Regions from separate parts of the Burkholderia sp. AW33-5 genome, predicted to be linked through region 3. Evidence: predicted binding sites of a transcription regulator. Region 3 holds the regulator's gene; each other region holds the start of a gene.

Region 1 (6,839 bases), on a different contig from region 3:
GGCGTATGGAACACCGGCCGGTTCTCACGCATCAGGAGCGGCTGCGGCTCGGCCAGCAGCCACGCGGGGCGCGGCGGCACGGCGGGCGGCCCGCCGGCCGGCTTGCCCGCTTGCGCATCGAGCGGCAGCCAGCGGTTCGCGGCCTCCGGACGGTGATCGGCGACGGGTGCCGCGCGCAGCACGTTCTCCGCGCCGAGCCGCGCGACCAGCAGTTCGAACAGCCGCGCACGCGTCTCGCGCGTGCCGCCCGGCTCGGGAAAAAGATCGTCGGCCGGCGGCGCGACCGATTCGACGCGCGTGGCCTTCAGCCGCACCGCGATCACCGCGGCCGGCAATTCGACGCGCGCGAGCCGCTCGCCGAGCAGCCGCATGAAGTGCGTCTCGTCGCGCACGGGCGCGGCGAACGCGAGTTCGAGCGGTGTCGGCGGCACGGCCTGACGGCCGCGCTCGTGCTCGAGATCGAACGTCATCGCGGCCAGCGACAGCTGCCGCGCGGCCAGCCACCCGCAGAGCTGCACGACGAGCCGCCGCGCGGCGAACAGCACGGCCTCCGCGTATTCGACGCGCTCCGGCAATTCGAGCCGCACGTCGAACACGGGCGGCACCGCCATCCACGCAAGCGGCTCGACCGCATCGCCGTACGCGCGATCGAGCGCGGCGAGCAGCGCCGGACCGCAGCGGCGCTGCAGCCCCGCGCGCGGCAGGCCGCGCAGATCGGCGAGCGTGCGGCAGCCGAGGCCGTCGAACCAGCCCGCATACGCGCGCGCGTCGGGCAGCAGCGCGCACGGCAGACGATCGAGCGTACGGACGAGCGAAGCCGGCCCGGCCACGCGGCGCCGGATGCGCGCACGCGCCGACATGCGCGCGAGCAGCCACGCGCCGCGCCCGGTCGGGGCGACGGACAGGCGCGCCGCATAACCGAGCGCCGCGAGCGTCGCGCGCACCTGGCGGCACAGCGACGGCAGGCCGCCGAACAGGCGCAGGCTCGGGCCGACGTCGACGATCAGCGTCGCTTCGTCGTCGAGCGCGACGCACGGCGAGAAGCGCAGCAATGCGAGCGCGACCGCGCGCAGCGCATCGGCCTCGCGGGCGGGATCGCGTTCGACGAGCCGTGTGTCGGGCGCGAGCGTCAGCACGCCGCCGCGCTTCATGCCCGCGCGCACGCCCTGCCGGCGCGCGGGCGCATCGGCAATCAGCACGACACCTTGCTCGAGCACCGCGCAGCCTGCGTCGCCTGCGTCGTCCGCCGTGCCGTCAGACGGCGGCGGGGCGCACACGTCGAGCGGCAGGCGCGGCAGATGGATGCCGAGCAAGACGCGCATAGCGGCTCTCCACGATGGGCGACGGCAAATCGAGCGCGAGCGGCTCGCTGCGCGCGGGCCCGCGGCGCTTGACGATGTCGAGCGACACGCCGCCCGGCACCGGATGCAGCGCGACGCGCAGCACGGCCGGCGACGGCTGCCGCGCGGCCGACAGCGGGCGCAGCATCACGAACAGCGTGTCGCCGGTGCGCGCGGCCGCGAGATGCAGACGCCGCAGCGCATCGGGCCGCGCGTCCTGCCAGAGCAGCAGCGCACCGCAGCAGCCCGTCCTGAGCGCCTGCTCGGCGGCCCACAAGGCATCCGTGCGGCTGCCGGCGCGCAGCCACAGCAGTGCGTCGGCCGGCACGCCGAGACCGGCGAGCGCCGTCGCATGCGGCGACTGAGGCGGCGCGACGAGCGCGAGCGGACGCCGCGCACTGACGGTGCGCGCGAGCGCGGGCGCGAGCAGCCGCATCTCGCCGCAGCCCGGCTGAGCGGCCAGCAACTCGACGAGCCCGCCGACCGGCCAGCCGCCGCCCGGCAGCTCGGCGGACAGCGGCGCGAAACCCGTGTCGATCGTGCGCGAACCGCCGCGCGCGAGCTGCGAGCCGCGCCAGAGCGACGGATGAAGGGATTCGGGAGAAATGGAGGATGCGAGCATGACGCCACCCACAACTGTATGGATATACAGTATATGGCAATGCGCGGGCGTCGCACAGTACCGGGGCGAAACCGGTTTTTCGTCAGAGGAAAAACGACGGGAAATCCAGCGCGACCGTTCATGTCACGCCGCACCGGAGCGGGCGGGCCGGATCGTGTCGCCGAATCGCCGGGCCGACACGCCAACCGCCGGGCGAACCGGCACGATGCGGCACCCCGCACCGCGCCGGCCCGCCCGCCGCGCGTCAGCCGAGCAACAACGCGTCGTCGTCGAGCTGCTCGTGCCGCACTTTCTCGAACATCTGCAGCAGGTCCGGCACGTCGAGCCCGCGGCGCTGGTCGCCCGACACGTCGAGCACGACCTGCCCCTGGTGCAGCATCACCGTGCGGTCGCCGTAGTCGAGCGCCTGGCGCATGCTGTGCGTGACCATCATCGTCGTCAGCTTGCTCTCGGCGACGATGCGCGCGGTCAGCTCCAGCACGAACGCGGCCGTCTTCGGGTCGAGCGCGGCCGTGTGCTCGTCGAGCAGCAGGATCCGCGACGGCCGCAGTGACGCCATCAACAGGCTCACCGCCTGCCGCTGACCGCCCGACAGCAGCCCGATCCGATCGGTCAGCCGGTTTTCAAGCCCGAGGTTCAACAGACGCAGCTTGTCGCGGAACAGCTCGCGCGACGGCCGGTCGAGCGCCGCGCGAAAGCCGCGCCGGGCGCCGCGCGCCATCGCGAGCGCCATGTTTTCCTCGATCGTCAGCGCCTCGCAGGTGCCGGCCATCGGATCCTGGAACACGCGCGCGACGAGGTGCGCGCGGTCCCACGCCGGCTGGCGCGTGACGTCCGTGCCGTCGATCGCGATGCGTCCCGCATCGACGCGCTGGTCGCCGCTGATCGCGTTGAGGAAAGTCGACTTGCCGGCGCCGTTCGAGCCGATCACCGCGACGAACTGGCCGTCGGGAATCTCGAGCGACAGCCCGCGCAACGCGCGCGTCTCGATCGGCGTGCCGGGGTTGAACGTGAGTTTCAGGTCGTGTGCGGACAGCATGTCAGGCCCCTCCGTTCTTGCGCGCGAACAGCTTCTTGCGCGTCGCCGGCAGCACCAGCGCGATCGTGACGAGCGCGGCCGTCACGAGGTTCAGGTCCTGCGCCTTCAGGCCGATGAATTCGCTGTTCAGCGCAAGCGCGATGAAGAAGCGGTAGACGATCGCGCCGAGCACGACGGCGAGCGTCGTCAGCACGAGCCGGCGCGCGGGCAGCAGCGTCTCGCCGATGATCACCGCGGCCAGCCCGATCACGATCGTGCCGATCCCCATCGAGATGTCGGCGCCGCCCTGCGTCTGCGCGAACAGCGCACCGGCGAGCGCGACGAGCGCGTTCGACAGCGCCATCCCGGCGAGCGTCGCGCGGCCCGTCGCGATGCCCTGCGCGCGCGCCATCCGCGGGTTCGCGCCGGTCGCGCGCATCGCGAGGCCGAGCTGCGACGAGAAGAACCAGTCGAGGCCGAGCTTCGCGACCACGACGACGATCGCGAGCAGCGCCGGGCGCAGCACGTAGTCGGGCATCCAGTCGGGCTGCAGCACGGTGAAGATCGTCGGCTCGGTGATGAGCGGCACGTTCGGACGACCCATGATCCGCAGGTTCACCGAGTAGAGCGCGATCATCATCAGGATGCTGGCGAGCAGGTCCATGATCTTCAGGCGCACGTTGAGCCAGCCGGTGACGAAGCCGGCCAGCGCGCCCGCGACGATCGCGATCACCGTCGACGTGAACGGGTCGTGGCCGGCGGAAATCAGCGTCGCGGCGACGGCGCCGCCGAGCGGAAAGCTGCCGTCGACGGTCAGGTCGGGGAAGTTGAGGATGCGGAATGAAATCAGCACCCCGAGGGCGACGAGACTGAAGATCAGGCCGATCTCCAGCGCGCCCAGAAACGAGAACAGAGACATGATGGGGAAATCCTGTTGCTTCCCGGCCGGACGTGCCCGGCCGGGCGAAGCGGACGCGCGGCCCCGGGTGGGAGCCGCCCGCCCGGCGGTTTCGTTCAGGCCCGGATCGGGCCTGCAAGCGCGGCGCTCGGGCCGCGGCTTACTTGATGACCGTCTTCGCTTCCTTGAGCAGATCCGGCGACAGCGTCACGCCCTGCTTCGCGGCCGCGCCCGTGTTCGCGAACAATTCGAGGTTGCTGCTCGTCTCCGACGCGATCGCGCCCGGCTTCTCGCCCTTCAGGATGCGCGCGACGACCTTGCCGGTCTGCCGGCCGAGGTCGCCGTAGTTGATGCCGAGCGCGGCGATGCCGCCGCGCTTCACGCTTTCGGTGTCGCCGGCGACGAGCGGGATCTTCGCTTCGTTCGCGACCTTCACGAGCGCTTCGTACGCGGACACGACGTTGTTGTCGGTGTTCGTGTAGATCACGTCGACCTTGCCGATCAGGCTCTTCGCGGCCGGGCCGATGTCGACGGTGCGCGGCGCGGCCGCTTCCTTCAGCGTCATCCCCTGCTTCGCGAGAAGCTCCTTGAGCTCCTTCACGACCACGACCGAGTTCGCCTCGCCCGGGTTGTAGACCATGCCGACCGTCTTCGCCTTCGGCACGACGCGCTTGATCAGCGCGACCTGGCGGTCGAGCGGCAGCTTGTCCGACACGCCCGTCACGTTGGTGCCCGACGCGCCCCAGCCCTTCACGAGCTGGGCTGCGACCGGATCGGTCACGCCCGAATAGACGACCGGCACGCTCTTCGTCGACGCAACCACCGCCTGCGCGGCCGGCGTCGCGATCGCGACGATCACGTCGGGCTGGTCGCCGACGAACTTGCGCGCGATCTGCGCGGCCGTGCCCGTGTTGCCCTGCGCGCTCTGGTATTCCCACTTGAGCTTGTCGTCGCCGTAGCCTTCCGCCTTCAGTTCGGCGCGCACGCCGTCGCGGATCGCATCGAGCGCCGGGTGGTCGACGATCGACAGCACCTTGACCGTCTGGGCGTGCGCGGCGCCTGCCAGCGCGAATGCGGCGACGCCGGCCGTGATCGAACGGATCGCGAAAGTCTTGAAACGCTTCATGGGTGAGTCTCCCCCGTATTTGTGTCGGTTCTGGATGATGGATTCCCGCCGCCGTCATGCAGGCGCCGATGCGCGCGCAACCGGATGACGGCGCGGGCGGCAGCGGCCCCGCGCGGGCCCCGGGAAGGCGCGCGGCGGCGAACGCACGAGGATACCATTTCCGCAGACCACCGCCTGACTCCGCGCTTTCGGCCAAGCGGGCGGCACACGCGGCCGCCGCGCCGCCGCGAAACGCTCGGGAAGCCCGGCAGGCGGCGCTCCGCGCCGGTCCCGGCGCAACGCGTCAGCCGCATTCACAGCTTTACGTTATGCTGTCCGCCGACCCAATCCACACCATCGGAGGGCGCATGAAACGGGGACTCCACGCGATCGCGTGCGCGGCCGTCGCGCTGGTGCTGCCAGGCGCGGCATTCGCGCTGACCGACGGCAGCGCGCAATACGACGACTGCATGCTGGGCGCGCTGCGCGAGAGCCGCAACGGCGCGGCCGCGCAACTGATCCAGCGCTCGTGCGACGCGCTGTACCGCAACAACGCGATGCTGCTGCCGCGCGAGCGGCGCTTTCACGAGTGCGTCGTGCAGTCGTTGCCGGGCGTGCGCGACAACTACGCGATCCAGCAGATCATGGCGATCTGCTCGCGGCGCGGCGAGATGTGAGCCGGCGCCGAACGCCGGGCGCCGCGCAATGGGCTGCCAGCGGCGCCAACGAAAAAGGGCCTGCGCGATGCAGGCCCTTTCGTTTCAGCGGTCCGATCGGTGTGCGGCGTTCAGAACGACGCGACCATCGAGCCCTTGAACTGCTTCTTGATGAATTCCCGTACTTCCGCCGACTGGTACGCCTTCACCAGCTTCTTCACCCACGGCTGATCCTTGTCCTTCGCGCGCACGGCGATCAGGTTCGCATACGGGCTCGTCAGCGATTCGAGCGCGATTGCGTCCTTGGTCGGCTGCAGGTTCGCGGCGAGCGCGTAGTTCGTGTTGATCACGGCGGCGTCGACATCCGACAGCACGCGCGGCAGTTGCGCGGCGTCGAGCTCGGAGATCTTCAGCTTCTTCGGGTTCTCGGCGATGTCGAGCACCGTCGCGTTGTTGCCGCCCGTGCCGGCGCCGGCCTTCAGCTTGATCACGCCTTGCGTCTGCAGCAGCAGCAGCGCGCGGTTCTCGTTGGACGGATCGTTCGGCACCGCGAGCTTCGCGCCTTGCGGCAGGTCCTTCAGCGCCTTGAACTTCTTCGAGTACACGCCGATCGGCGAGATGTAGGTCAGGCCCGCGCTGACGATCTTGTAGCCGCGCTGCTTCACCTGGCTGTCGAGGTAGGGCTGGTGCTGGAAGCTGTTCGCGTCGAGGTCGCCCGCATCGAGCGCCGCGTTCGGCTGCACGTAGTCGTTGAACTCGATGACCTTCACGTTCAGGCCTTCCTTCTCCTTCGCGACCTTCTGCACGAGCTGCCACACTTCCGCATCCGGGCCGGCGACCGTACCGACCTTGATGACCTTGTCCTCGGCGTGCGCGCCCGCCGACAGCGTCAGCGCGGCACCGGTGGCCAGCACGGAAAATACCTTCAGGAGACTGCGACGCTTCATCTGTTTCTCGCTTGCTTGCTAACTAAAAATGGGGCGCGATACGGGTATCCCCGAACTCGCAGGAAGGGGCAAATGGTGTCACAGGATCGGTCGGAAGTGAAATACATCCCGCTCATATGGGTATGCACCGCAGCAGTGCCGGCAGACGATGCGCGGCTCGGCCGTTAGTTGCGTTCAGTGCGCGCGGGCACCGGCATCGGCGACCCGGAACGCGCCGATCGCGTCGCGCAGCCGCCCGGCCTGCTCCTGCAGC
Region 2 (6,839 bases), on a different contig from region 3:
CGAAGGTCGAGATGCCCATGATCACGATCGTCACGAGGAACGTGTGCTTGCGGCCGACGAGGTCGCCGAGCCGGCCGAACACGATCGCGCCGAACGGACGCACGGCGAAGCCCGCCGCGAAGCCGAGCAGCGTGAAGATGAATGCGGCGGTCGGATTGACCCCGGAGAAGAAGCTCTTGCTGATGTAGGCCGCGAGTGATCCGGCCAGATAAAAGTCGTACCACTCGAACACGGTGCCGAGCGACGACGCGAAGATCACCTTCTTCTCTTCGCCCGTCATCGGCGAGTGCGAAATTTGCTCGCCTAACGTTGCCATGAATCGTCTCCAAGTCCCTTGATATAGATATGCGGCCACCTTGGGTGGGCGGGCCTGTCGACGATTATTGGCACGGAAACTTACGGCGCACTGACTCGCGGGCACAAAACGACTGCGCGTTAACCCGCGCCGAATCGGTCGTTTCGCGCTCCGATCCTGTCGCAATCGGGGTTAAAGCGCCGGTTTCGATGCGATCGCGGCGCGGTACGGACCCGCGCGTATCAGGATTGATCCGGCGCGGTGTCCGACAGCGGCAGGCTGATGCGCACGAGCGTGCCCGCGAGGCGCGGCGCGCTTTGGTATACGTGATCGTCGAGCGTGAGCGTGCCGCCGTGCTGGGCGGCGATCTCGCGCACGATCGCGAGCCCGAGGCCGCTGCCGTCGCCTTCGCGGCCGAGGATCCGGTAGAAGCGTTCGACCACGCGGTCGCGTTCCGCGGCCGGGATGCCGGGCCCGGTGTCCTCGACTTCGAGATGCACGCGCCGCGCCGCACGCTCGGCCCGCACGCGCACGGTGATGCGGCCGCCTTCGGGCGTGTAGCGGATGGCGTTGTCGACCAGGTTGCCGAGCATCTCGCGCAGCATCACGGGATTGCCGTCGACCTCGAGCGGCGCGTCGTCATCCGGGCCTTCGTAGCCGAGGTCCATGCGCTTCGCGAGCGCGGCCTGCACCCAGTCGCGCACCGTGCGGCGTGCAAGCGCGGCGATCTCGACCGGCTCGAACGTCAGCCCGCTCGCGCGGTTCTCGGCGCGCGCGAGCGCGAGCAGTTGCGTGACGAGCCGCGCGGCCTGCTCGGAACTCGTCGCGATCTGTTCGAGCGAACGCTGCACGTCGGGCGGCACGGGGTGGCGCAACGCGAATTCGGCCTGCGTGCGCAGCCCCGCGAGCGGCGTTTTCATCTGGTGCGCGGCGTCGGCGATGAAGCGCTTCTGCAGGGCCATGTTCTGTTCGAGGCGCGCGAGCAGGTCGTTGAACGACGTGACGAGCGGCTCGATCTCGGGCGGCGCGCGCTGCGCCTCGACGGGCGACAGGTCGTCGGGACGCCGTGCGCGGATGTGCGCCTGCAGCGCGTTGAGCGGCGCGAGCCCGCGCGACAGCCCGAACCAGACGAGCAGGATCGCGAGCGGCAGGATCACGAACTGCGGCAGGATCACGCCCTTGATGATGTCGTTCGCGAGCGCGTTGCGCTTGTCGAGTGTCTCGCCGACCTGCACGAGCACGGGCTGCGTGCCGTTCGACTCGGGCAGCGCGACGGTCGTATACGCGACGCGCACGTCGTTGCCGCGCAGCAGGTCGTCGCGGAACACGACGACGCCCGGCGGCGGGCGGTCCTCGTCGCGCGGCAGCGGCATGTCGGCCTCGCCCGCGACCAGCTCGCCGCGCGTGCCGAGCACCTGGAAGTACACGCTGTCGACGTTGTCCGCGCGCAGGAAGTCGCGCGTCTGCTGCGGCAGGGTCAGCTCGGCGACGCCGTTGACCGGATGGATCTGCCGCGCGAGCACGTACGCGTTGGTCTCGAGCGCGCGGTCGAACGGGCCGTTCGCGATCGTCTTCGCGACGAGATAGGTGACGGCGATGCTCATCGGCCACAGCAGCAGGAGCGGCGCGAGCATCCAGTCGAGGATTTCGCCGAACAGCGAGCGCGGCCGCGCGGCCTCGGGCGTGTCGGTTTCGTCGGGCGGCGCGAACGGGTTCTCATAGCGCGCGTCGCGCGCGGCGTCGGCGGCGGACGGTTGATCGCCGGTCGAATGGCGGGAATGGGCCGGCGTGGCCATCGCGGCGACGGCCGGGTTCAGCGCAGCGGCGTGCCGGCCGCCGCGGACTGGGGCGCGGGCGAGTCGGCCGGCGCCGCGGGCGCGACTTTCTCGAGGCAGTAGCCGAGGCCGCGCACGGTGGAAATCCGAACGCCGCTCGGCTCGATCTTCTTGCGCAGCCGGTGGACGTACACTTCGATCGCGTTGTTGCTGACTTCCTCGCCCCATTCGCACAGATGGTCGACGAGCTGCTCCTTCGACACGAGCCGGCCGATGCGCTGCAGCAGCACTTCGAGCAGCCCGAGCTCGCGCGCGGACAGATCGAGCACGCGGTCGTTCGCATATGCGATACGGCCGACCTGGTCGAACGCGAGCGAGCCGTGGCGCACGACGGTCGGGCCGCCGCCCGCCCCGCGCCGGGTCAGCGCGCGCACGCGCGCCTCGAGCTCGTTGAGCGCGAACGGCTTGGCCATGTAGTCGTCCGCGCCGAGGTCGAGCCCCTTCACGCGCTCGTCGACGCTGTCGGCGGCGGTCAGGATCAGCACGGGGAGATTGGAATTGCGCGCGCGCAGGCGCTTCAGCACGTCGAGCCCGGACATCTTGGGCAGCCCGAGATCGAGGATCAGCAGGTCGAAGGACTGCATCGACAGCGCGGTATCGGCCTCGACGCCGCTCTTCACGTGGTCGACGGCATAGCCCGATTGGCGGAGTGACCGGGTGAGGCCGTCCGCGAGTATGCTGTCGTCTTCGGCGATGAGAATTCGCATGTTGCTGACCGATGGCCGGCGGGGCGTTCGCGCCGGCGCGGCTGTCTCCGAAGTTATCCGTGTACAACGCAGCCTGCATTGCGGGCTTGCATAAAACACTGTTTTTTTATACAGTGTCTGCATTCGTGGGCAGCGCTTGAAAGCGGGCGCGCCTCTGACAGACGCTGCTCATCATAGCAAAGGACGATTCATGGAAGATAGCAAGAAGGGCTCCGGGATGACCGCCGAGAAGAGCAAGGCGCTGGCGGCCGCACTCGCGCAGATCGAGAAGCAGTTCGGCAAGGGATCGATCATGCGGATGGGCGACGGCGAAGCGGCCGAAGACATCCAGGTCGTCTCCACGGGCTCGCTGGGTCTCGATATCGCGCTCGGCGTCGGCGGCCTGCCGCGCGGCCGGGTGGTCGAGATCTACGGTCCGGAATCGTCCGGTAAAACCACGCTCACGCTGCAGGTCATCGCCGAACTGCAGAAGCTGGGCGGCACGGCAGCCTTCATCGACGCCGAGCACGCGCTCGACGTTCAATATGCGGCGAAGCTCGGCGTGAACGTGCCGGAACTGCTGATCTCGCAGCCGGACACCGGCGAGCAGGCGCTCGAAATCACCGACGCGCTGGTGCGCTCGGGTTCGATCGACATGATCGTCATCGACTCGGTCGCGGCGCTCGTGCCGAAGGCCGAAATCGAAGGCGAGATGGGCGATTCGCTGCCGGGCCTGCAGGCTCGCCTGATGTCGCAGGCACTGCGCAAGCTGACGGGCACGATCAAGCGCACGAACTGCCTCGTGATCTTCATCAACCAGATCCGGATGAAGATCGGCGTGATGTTCGGCAACCCGGAAACCACGACGGGCGGCAACGCGCTCAAGTTCTACTCGTCGGTGCGTCTGGATATCCGCCGCATCGGTTCGATCAAGAAGAACGACGAGGTGATCGGCAACGAAACCCGCGTGAAGGTCGTCAAGAACAAGGTGTCGCCGCCGTTCCGCGAGGCGATCTTCGACATCCTGTACGGCGAGGGCATTTCGCGTCAGGGCGAGATCATCGATCTCGGCGTGCAGGCGAAGATCGTCGACAAGGCAGGCGCCTGGTACAGCTACAACGGCGAGAAGATCGGCCAGGGCAAGGACAACGCGCGTGAATTCCTGCGCGAGAATCCGGAAATCGCGCGCGAGATCGAAAACCGCATTCGTGAGTCGCTCGGCGTTGCCGCCATGCCGGATGGTGCAGGGCTCGACGAAGCCGAGGCGATGGACGAAGAAGAGTGATGGTCGGGCGCCGAGGTCAGGCTGGCGAACCGGAACCGAGCGACGCGCCCGACACGGCGGGTCGCTCCGGCCGGCAAGCCGAATCCTCGGGGGCCAACCGGCGGAGCGCGGGCAGTCGTGCCGCGAACCGCACCGCGACGAGGGCATCCGAGGATGCCCTCGTTTCGTTTGAGATGATCGCGCCGGTCGATCCGTTCGACGACGACGAATCGTTCGACGCGCACGACCGGTCGCGCCGTCGCGTGTCCGGTGTCAGCTTTCCGGGCGAGCGCGCGGCCGATGCGTCTGCGTCGGTCAAGGAAGATGTGTATACGCGCAGTAGCCAGCATCCGCGTCGCACGCGCAGTGCGTCCGGCGGTTCCGCCGGCACTGCTTCAGACGACGCATCCGGTGCCGCCGAGCGCAAGTCGTCGAAACCGCCGCGTTCGCTGAAGGGCCGCGCGCTCGGCTATTTGTCCCGGCGCGAGTACAGCCGGGCCGAACTCGCGCGCAAGCTCGCACCGTACGTCGGCGAGGACGAATCCATCGAGCCGGTGCTCGATGCACTGGAAAAGGAAGGCTGGCTGTCCGACGCACGCTTTGCCGAGAGCCTCGTGCATCGCCGCGCATCGCGCGTCGGCGTCGCGCGCATCGTCAGCGAACTGAAGCGTCATGCGGTCGGCGACAGTCTCGTCGAGGAAGTGAATGCGCAATTGCGCGAGACCGAGTGGGCACGCGCGCAGGCCGTCTGGCGCAAGAAATTCGGTGCACTGCCGCAAACGCCCGCCGAGCGCGCGAAGCAGGCGCGCTTCCTTGCCGCGCGCGGCTTCTCGAGCTCGACCATCGTGAAGTTGCTGAAGGTCGGCGACGATTTCCCGATCGACGACTGACCGGTTCGGTCGCGCGCGCTGCGCGCGATTTTGCTGCAACGCAACCGTTTCCGGACAGGCGGGAATACCCGCCGTCGCGGCCGGATGCCTCAAATACCCAATATGCTAAAATCCACGGGTTTTCCTCTTCGGCCTCAACCTCCAGCATGCCGCTATCCGAGCCCGTGCCCCGTCAGTTGCGACATCGACGCGCAATCCGAGCGGAAGCCTACGAGCGCGGCGACGGCTTGTGGGACATCGAAGCCTGCCTGACCGACCACAAGCCGCGCGATGTCGCGCTTGCGTCGGGCATCCGGCCCCAAGGCCTGCCGATCCACGAACTCTGGCTGCGCGTGACTATCGATCGTGACCTCAATGTCGTCGACGCCGAAGCGTCTTCGGAGTGGGTTCCCTATCCCGGTCACTGTCAATCCGCCCCTCCCGCCTACCGGGCCCTCATCGGGCTCAATCTCTTCCGCAATTTCCGCCGCAACGCGAACCGGCTGCTCGCCGGCGTCGCAGGCTGTTCCCATCTCACCGAACTGTGCGCCGTGCTGCCGACGGCAGCGATCCAGGCGTTCGCCGGTGACGTATGGAACGTGCGCGAGGAGGGAGGCGAAGGACCGGACCATGACGGCGAGCACGCCGAACCGCCTTTCCAGCTCGGCCGCTGCCGGGCGTTGCGGTTCGACGGCGAGGTCGTGCGGCAGTACTACCCGCGCTGGTATGGCACGAACCGGCCGGACTTGCCCGGTGAGGGCAGCACGAAGGAATGAACGGAAATCATTCGAAGAAGCGTCTTAAGCGACATTTCATCCAACTCTCAGACTGAAGGGAATCACGCATGAAGATTCACGAGTACCAGGGTAAGGAAATCCTGCGGAAATTCGGAGTCGCGGTACCGCGCGGCAAGCCGGCGTTCTCGGTTGAAGAGGCCGTCAAGGTGGCAGAAGAGCTGGGCGGCCCGGTGTGGGTCGTGAAGGCTCAGATTCACGCGGGTGGCCGTGGCAAGGGCGGCGGCGTGAAGGTGGCGAAGTCGATCGAGCAGGTCCGCGAATACGCGAACCAGATCCTCGGCATGCAGCTCGTCACGCACCAGACCGGTCCGGAAGGCCAGAAGGTCAACCGCCTGATGATCGAAGAAGGCGCCGACATCAAGCAGGAACTGTACGTCAGCCTCGTCGTCGACCGCATCTCGCAGAAGATCGTGCTGATGGGTTCGAGCGAAGGCGGCATGGACATCGAAGAAGTCGCCGAAAAGCACCCGGAACTGATCCACAAGGTCATCGTCGAGCCGTCGACGGGCCTGCTGGACGCCCAGGCCGACGACCTCGCCGCGAAGATCGGCGTGCCGGCTGCTTCGATTCCGCAAGCGCGCGCGATCCTGCAAGGCCTGTACAAGGCATTCTGGGAAACCGACGCGTCGCTGGCTGAAATCAACCCGCTGAACGTCTCCGGCGACGGCAAGGTCATCGCACTCGACGCGAAGTTCAACTTCGACTCGAACGCGCTGTTCCGCCACCCGGAAATCGTCGCGTACCGCGACCTGGACGAAGAAGATCCGGCTGAAATCGAAGCGTCGAAGTTCGACCTCGCGTACATCTCGCTCGACGGCAACATCGGCTGCCTCGTGAACGGCGCAGGCCTCGCGATGGCGACGATGGACACGATCAAGCTGTTCGGCGGCGAGCCGGCGAACTTCCTGGACGTCGGCGGTGGTGCGACGACCGAGAAGGTCACGGAAGCGTTCAAGCTGATGCTGAAGAACCCGGACCTGAAGGCGATCCTCGTGAACATCTTCGGCGGCATCATGCGCTGCGACGTGATCGCGGAAGGCGTGATCGCCGGTTCGAAGGCCGTGAACCTGAACGTGCCGCTCGTCGTGCGCAT
Region 3 (6,839 bases):
CGTCGCCATTTCATCGCAGCATCGCGCGGGCGCCGTGCGCGCCGGCCGTCAGCGCATCATCCGCCGCCGGAACAGCCACGCGGAGACCACGAATCCGCCGACCGCATAGCCGGCAAGCACCGCGAGATGCAGGCCGACGTCCGTCGCCGGCCGGCCGAGCATCGCGGGGCGGATCAGTTCGACCGCGTTCGCGAGCGGCAGCATGTGCGCCGCATGCTGCGCGACCGGCGGCAACTGCGTGATCGGGAAGAACACGCCCGACAGCAGCAGCATCGGCGTCAGCACGAGCGTCTGATAGAACATGAAGAAGTCGTAGGACGGCGCGAGCGCGGTGACGATCATCGCCGTGCTCGCGAACGCGAGGCCGGCGAGTGCGATCACGGGCAGCGCCGCGAGCATCGACGGAAACCGCGCATAGCCGAGCAGGCCCGCGACGAGCATGATCGCGACGCCGGACAGCAGCGCCTTGCTCGCCCCCCAGACAATCTCCCCGAGCACGATGTCGCCCAGCGCGAGCGGCGTGTGCATGATCGCTTCCCAGGTGCGCTGCACGTGCATTCGTGAGAAGCCCGAATACATCGATTCGAAGCTCGCGGACATCATCACGCTCGAACCGACCGTGCCGGCCGCGAGGAACGCGATATACGACACGCCGTCGACGTGGCCGAGCATCAGGCCGAGCCCGAACCCCAGCCCGAACAGGTAGATCATCGGATCGGCGAGATTGCCGAACAGCGAGGCGAGCGCGAGCTTGCGCCACACGAGGTAATTGCGTCGCCACACGGCAATCCAGTTGGTGGCATTTGCGGGCAGCGCGATCGCGAAGCGCGATTCGCGTGGCGGTGCGGACGGCGCGGCGGCGGAATAGTTGCGTACGTCCATGATCGATCAGTCCTGCATTTCGCGGCCCGTGAGCCGCAGGAACACGTCCTCCAGATTGGCCGGACGATGCAGATAACGCAATCCCGTGCGACCCTTGAGTCGCGCACTGAGCGGCTCGGGATCGGTCACGTAGCAGAACAGCGTCTCACCGCTGATCTCGGTGTGTTTCGCGAACGGCGCCAGTTCGTCGCGCAGCGCGATCGGCTCCGGCCCGTAGATCTCGATCACGTCGCAGCCGATCTCCGATTCGATCAGCGCGTGCGGCGCGCCTTCGGCGATCTTGCGGCCTTCCTCGATCACGCACAGCCGGTCGCACAGGCGCTCGGCTTCCTCCATGAAATGCGTGGTGATCAGGATCGTCTTGCCGCGCGCGAGCAGCGACCGCAACCGCTCCCACATCAGGTGCCGCGCCTGCGGATCGAGGCCCGTCGTCGGCTCGTCGAGCACCAGCACGTCGGGATCGTTGACGAGCGCGCGTGCGAGCGTCAGACGGCGCTTCATGCCGCCCGACAATTCGCCGACCTTCGCATCGGCCTTGTTTTCCAGCTTCGCGAATTCGAGCAGCGGTTGCACGAGCGCGCGTGCGGCGTGTGCCGACATGCCGAAATAGCGGCTGAACACGAGCAGGTTCTCGCGGACCGTGAAGTCGGGGTCGAGGTTGTCGAACTGCGGGACGACGCCGACGCGCTGGCGCGCATGGCGCGCGCGTGACGGAACCGGCTCGCCGCAGAGTGAAATGGTGCCGGCGTCGGGATACGCGAGGCCGAGCAGCATCTTCAGCGTGGTGGTCTTGCCGGCGCCGTTCGGCCCGAGCAGGCCATAGCATTCGCCGGCCTGCACGTGGAAGGACAGGTCATTGACGACAAGCTTGTCGCCATAGCGCTTTTCGACGTTCCGGAAATCGATCGGTGCAACGGACATGGGCAGGTTGTCGTTGTAATCAGCGGACGCGGACGCGTTTCGCGGCCGGTCGGTCGGGCACGCCGGCCGGCGAACGGATCGGATGAATGCGTGTCACATGGGCATGACCGAGACGAACGCACGTCGACGGCACGAACGGGCCATTCTAGTGCATCGGCTGCGTCTCTTCAGGGCGGCCCCGCGCGGCACGGTGCATGCGCGCACGGATCGTGCACCGCATCATCGCCGACGCGCCCCGCGTGGCGAATCAGCGTTTTCCATCCCTTGCGTCCGGAATTGCGGCGCACCATGATGAGTACATAGGGTACGTAGTCGCGACAGGGAGGTTTCATGGCTAGCTACAACAAGATTCTGCTGTGCTACGACGGCACGCTCGAAGGACGCAAGGCGTTGCGGTGCGGCGCCAATCTCGCGCTGGACCTGAAGGCGGAAACGCATTTGTTGTCGGTCGTCGACATGCGCTCGAGCATCGCGCAAAGCGCCGGGCTGCTGACCGACGTCGCGTGCGGCCGCTTCGAGGAAACCGCGCGCGAGATCCTGCAGGAAGGCGTGAACTGGCTGCGCGAGCGCGGCGTTCAGGCGGAAGGCCATTTCGCATTCGGCTATCCGATCGACGAAATCGCGAATCTTGCGACAGAATTGAAGGCCGACCTCGTCGTCGTCGGCCATCGGTGCCGTAGCGGGTTGTCGAGATGGTGGATGGGGTCGGGCAACACGCAACTGCTCGATCGCGTGAACTGCAGCATTCTGGTCGCATGTTCGTCGGCGGAAGAGCAAAAGGCCGAGATCGCACGCGAACGCGAAGCGGCCACCGCGAGCGGCAAGTGATGCAATGATCGTGAGACCGGCCGGGTCGTGCTGCGATTCGGGCCGGTCGCGCGCCGTGCCGCTAGCGGCAGCTACGCCGAGTGCGGCCGCTCAGGCGTGCAGGTCGATCGCCGACAGCTTCCACGAGAACAAGCCGAAGCGGTGGAAGATCGCCGCATAGCGCGTGCCGTCGGCGCTGCGCTGGTAGGTCACGACAAATTCATCGATATTCCGGTAGCCGGCGCTCGCTTGCTGCGGATGACCCGCCTCCCCGGAGGCGGGTGCGGGCGCGATGGCGGGCGAAGCTGCGGCCGACGCGGGCGCATTGCTGCTCGGCGCGGGTGCGTTCGACGGATTGACCGGCGGCGCGGCCGGTGCGTTGCCAGGCGCAGCGCCTGACGGCGGGCCCGACCATTCGGGCGGCCGTTCGCCCGGATTGCCGCACGGGGAAATGCCGCTCATCAGCGCCGCTACACCCTCCGGTGTCGCATAGGCATCGACCAGCGGGCCGATCAACGCGGATCCGATCAGCGCGCCAATCACCGCGAACGGATTGTCCTTCTTCACCGCGTCGATCCGGCGCATCAACTCTTCCGTCACCTGCTGCTTCAGGCTGATGCGTAGCGACGGGAAATCGACATATTCGCTGACCGCTTGCGCATCGCGCGCGTCGATCGCCGATTTCAGGCGACCGAGCGCGACGTACGGCGATGCGTACGCGTAACCGATCGCCATCAGGACGGCGACGGCCAGCACGACGATCAGCAATGGCTTGAGCCGCCGCGCGCGGCCCGAAGATCCAGTCACGATGCCTCCGGTGCGGACAGGTTCCGCAATCAGAGACCGCCGTGCGTGGCCGATCGTTCCTCGGCGATGCAGCGATCGATCATCCGGCACACGGCATCGATCGTCCCGACCATGATCAGGCGCGACCGGCCGTGATAGACGCGCACGGGCGCACGGCGCGCCGGCTCCGCGTGATTCAGGCCGGCGTTCAGCGAAACCCGCGCGAACGCGGGAAGCGCTGACGGCAGCAGCGACGCCTGCCGTTCAACTGCGACTTCTTGGCTCACCACGGGCGCCGCGGCGGACAGCGGCGCGCAGGGCGTGCGGCCGCGCAGGTGACGCAGGCGGCCGAATTGACGGAAAGGCAGCAGACGGGAAAGGCGTTCCATGATGTTCTCCTCAGCGAGACCGATTGTCAGAGTTCGCCCGAGCGGATCAGCCCGACGGCGATGCCTTCCAGCGCGAATTCCGCGCTGCCGGCCTTGACGAAGATGTTTTCGTAATCCGGGTTCTCCGCGATCAGCTCGAGGCCGCCGGGCCGGCGCATCAGGCGCTTGACCGTGACGTCGTCGCCGAGGCGCGCGACGATGATCTGGCCGTCCTTCGCTTCCGTGCGCTTCTGCACGGCGAGCAGGTCGCCGTCGAGAATGCCGGCGTCGCGCATCGACAGACCGCGCACCTTCAGCAGGTAATCGGGCTTGCTGGTGAACAGCGCGGGATCGCACGCGTAATGCTGCGAGATGTGCTCCTGCGCGAGGATCGGGCTACCGGCCGCCACGCGGCCGACGAGGGGCAGCGACAGTTGCATCAGGCCGGCGTGCGGCAGCGTGAACTGGTGCGGGGCGTCGTCGATGCCGAGCAGGCGGATGCCGCGTGACGCGCCGGCGGCCAGCTCGATCACACCCTTGCGCGCAAGCGCACGGAGGTGTTCCTCGGCCGCGTTCGGCGAGCTGAAACCCAGCTCTGCCGCAATCTCGGCGCGCGTGGGCGGGAAACCGGAGCGCTCGATCGCGCGGCGGATCAAGTCGAACACTTGCTGCTGACGGGCGGTGAGTTTGGTCATGGCTGAACTGTATGGATAGACAGTGAGCTGTATTTTTATACAGTACTTCGCGAATTTCAAGTGTTACTTGAGGTTCGACGCGATCGCGCCGGTTCCGACGCGATTTCGCGACGCCCGGACGCCGGTTTGTCCGCCGCAACCGTCCGTCCCGTCTGCGTTAGCACTTTTGAGTATTAAAAAATGAGGAACGATTATTTTTAATCATGTAACCCGTTCGCTAGACTGGCTCGACATCGCAAGACCGACAACACTGGAGAACCAAGGATGGCGAAGCGCAATACGGGGCTGGTGGGCGGAGTGGGCCGCCTGATCGCAACACTCGCGCTGGGCGCGGCGGCAGCGCTGGGCGTGGCGACGCACGCCCAGGCCGATACGACGTTCCTGAACGTGTCCTACGACCCGACGCGCGAGCTGTATCAGGACTTCAACCAGGCGTTCGGCAAGGCGTGGAAGGCGAAGACGGGCGAGACGGTCAACTTCAAGCAGTCGCACGGCGGCTCGGGCGCGCAGGCGCGCTCGGTGCTCGACGGCCTGCAGGCCGACGTCGTGACGCTGGCGCTCGCCTACGACATCGACGCGATCGCCAACAAGGGGCTCGTCAACAAGGACTGGCAGAAGCGCCTGCCGGACAACGCATCGCCGTACACGTCGACGATCGTGTTCCTGGTGCGCAAGGGCAACCCGAAAGGGATCAAGGACTGGGACGACTTGACCAAGCCGGGCATCTCGATCGTCACGCCGAACCCGAAGACGTCGGGCGGCGCGCGCTGGAATTATCTGGCCGCATGGGCATACGCCGTTCACAAGCCGGGCGGCAACGAGCAGAGCGCGAAGGAGTTCGTGACGAAGCTCTACAAGAACGCGGGCGTGCTCGACTCGGGCGCGCGCGGCGCGACGACGAGCTTCGTGCAGCGCGGGATCGGCGACGTGCTGATCGCGTGGGAGAACGAGGCGTTCCTGTCGATCAAGGAATTCGGCACGGACAAGTTCGAGATCGTCGTGCCGTCGGCGAGCATCCTGGCCGAACCGCCCGTCGCGGTGGTCGACAAGGTGGTGGACAAGAAGGGCACGCGCAAGCTGGCCGAGGCCTACCTGAATTTCCTGTACAGCCCGCAGGGCCAGGAAATCGCGGCGCGCAACTACTACCGCCCGCGCTCGAAGAACGTGCCGGCGGAGCTGACGAAGCAGTTCCCGAAGCTGAAGCTGTACACGGTCGACGACACGTTCGGCGGCTGGACGAATGCGCAGAAGACGCATTTTGCGGACGGCGGCGTGTTCGACTCGATCTACAAGCCGCAGTAACGCCACGCAGTAACAAACCATAACGACAGCGGCGCGCCACGAGAGCGCGCCGCATCCCCGACGGCCCGCCGGCGCGACTCCCCGCGTCGGCGTTTGCGTCGGACCCATGAGCAGCAACGACCCAGCAAGAGCATCCGATGACGACGTACACCTTTCGCAAGCCGAGCGCGCTGCCCGGTTTCGGCGTGACGCTCGGCATCACGGTGGCCTATTTGAGCCTCGTGGTGCTGATTCCGCTCGCCGCCACGTTCCTGAAGACCGCGACGCTGTCGTGGGACCAGTTCGTCACCGCCGTTGCGTCGCCGCGCGTGCTCGCGTCGTACCGGCTGACGTTCTCCGCCGCGCTCGGCGGCGCATTGATCAACGCCGTGTTCGGCTTTCTCGTCGCGTGGGTGCTGGTGCGCTACACGTTCCCGTTCAAGCGCCTCGTCGACGCGATCGTGGATCTGCCGTTCGCGCTGCCGACGTCGGTCGCCGGCATCTCGCTCGCGGCCGTCTATGCGACCAACGGCTGGGTCGGCCAGTATCTCGCGCCGTTCGGCATCAAGATCGCGTTCACGCCGGTCGGCGTGCTGGTGGCGCTGACCTTCATCGGGCTGCCGTTCGTCGTGCGCACCGTGCAGCCGGTGCTCGAGGATTTCGAGCGCGAGCAGGAAGAGGCCGCCGCATGCCTCGGCGCATCGCGCTGGCTGACGTTCCGCCGCGTCGTGCTGCCGGCCGTGCTGCCGGCGCTGCTCACCGGCTTCGCGCTGGCGTTCGCGCGCGCGCTTGGCGAGTACGGCTCGGTCATCTTCATCGCCGGCAACGTGCCGATGAAATCCGAGATCACGTCGCTGCTGATCATCACGAAGCTCGAGCAGTACGACTATGCGGGCGCGACCGCGCTGGCGGTCGTGATGCTGGTCGTGTCGTTCCTGATGCTGCTGTTGATCAACTCGCTGCAGTGGTATCTGCAGCGCCGCACGAGCAAGGGCGCGAGCGGCCCCGCGCCGGCGACCGTCACCGTTGCCGCAGCAGCAGGAGGCCAGCAATGACCCAGGAGTCCAACGCCGTGCTGAACGGCCCGTCCGTCGCGCGC

What was found. The regulator LexA, encoded in region 3, represses DNA repair genes until DNA is damaged. The targets are predictions, from matches to a motif close to ACTGTATNNNNATACAGT.
Region 1: a site for LexA is predicted at 1,976-1,993, ahead of imuA (translesion DNA synthesis-associated protein ImuA). Genes of this name have one in related genera too.
Region 2: a site for LexA is predicted at 2,935-2,952, ahead of recA (recombinase RecA). Genes of this name have one in related genera too.

The regions. Positions count from the first base shown of each region.
Region 1 is NZ_JBSAXA010000006.1:151,578-158,416, reverse strand. It holds gene ACV22V_RS13615 (Y-family DNA polymerase) at 1-1,322, opposite strand, end outside; gene imuA (translesion DNA synthesis-associated protein ImuA) at 1,255-1,962, opposite strand; gene ACV22V_RS13605 (ABC transporter ATP-binding protein) at 2,207-3,001, opposite strand; gene ACV22V_RS13600 (ABC transporter permease) at 3,003-3,899, opposite strand; gene ACV22V_RS13595 (ABC transporter substrate-binding protein) at 4,039-5,004, opposite strand; gene ACV22V_RS13590 (VF_A0006 family four-cysteine protein) at 5,352-5,660, shown strand; gene ACV22V_RS13585 (MetQ/NlpA family ABC transporter substrate-binding protein) at 5,771-6,586, opposite strand; gene ACV22V_RS13580 (methyl-accepting chemotaxis protein) at 6,761-6,839, opposite strand, start outside.
Region 2 is NZ_JBSAXA010000005.1:180,608-187,446, reverse strand. It holds gene ACV22V_RS12475 (MFS transporter) at 1-316, opposite strand, end outside; gene ACV22V_RS12470 (sensor histidine kinase N-terminal domain-containing protein) at 538-2,091, opposite strand; gene ACV22V_RS12465 (response regulator transcription factor) at 2,109-2,837, opposite strand; gene recA (recombinase RecA) at 3,028-4,101, shown strand; gene recX (recombination regulator RecX) at 4,101-4,970, shown strand; gene ACV22V_RS12450 (DUF2889 domain-containing protein) at 5,117-5,725, shown strand; gene sucC (ADP-forming succinate--CoA ligase subunit beta) at 5,794-6,839, shown strand, end outside.
Region 3 is NZ_JBSAXA010000002.1:703,439-710,277, reverse strand. It holds gene ACV22V_RS06675 (ABC transporter permease) at 49-882, opposite strand; gene nodI (nodulation factor ABC transporter ATP-binding protein NodI) at 889-1,803, opposite strand; gene ACV22V_RS06665 (universal stress protein) at 2,134-2,631, shown strand; gene ACV22V_RS06660 (DUF2939 domain-containing protein) at 2,722-3,417, opposite strand; gene ACV22V_RS06655 (hypothetical protein) at 3,447-3,785, opposite strand; gene lexA (transcriptional repressor LexA) at 3,812-4,459, opposite strand; gene ACV22V_RS06645 (sulfate ABC transporter substrate-binding protein) at 4,724-5,761, shown strand; gene cysT (sulfate ABC transporter permease subunit CysT) at 5,899-6,795, shown strand; gene cysW (sulfate ABC transporter permease subunit CysW) at 6,792-6,839, shown strand, end outside.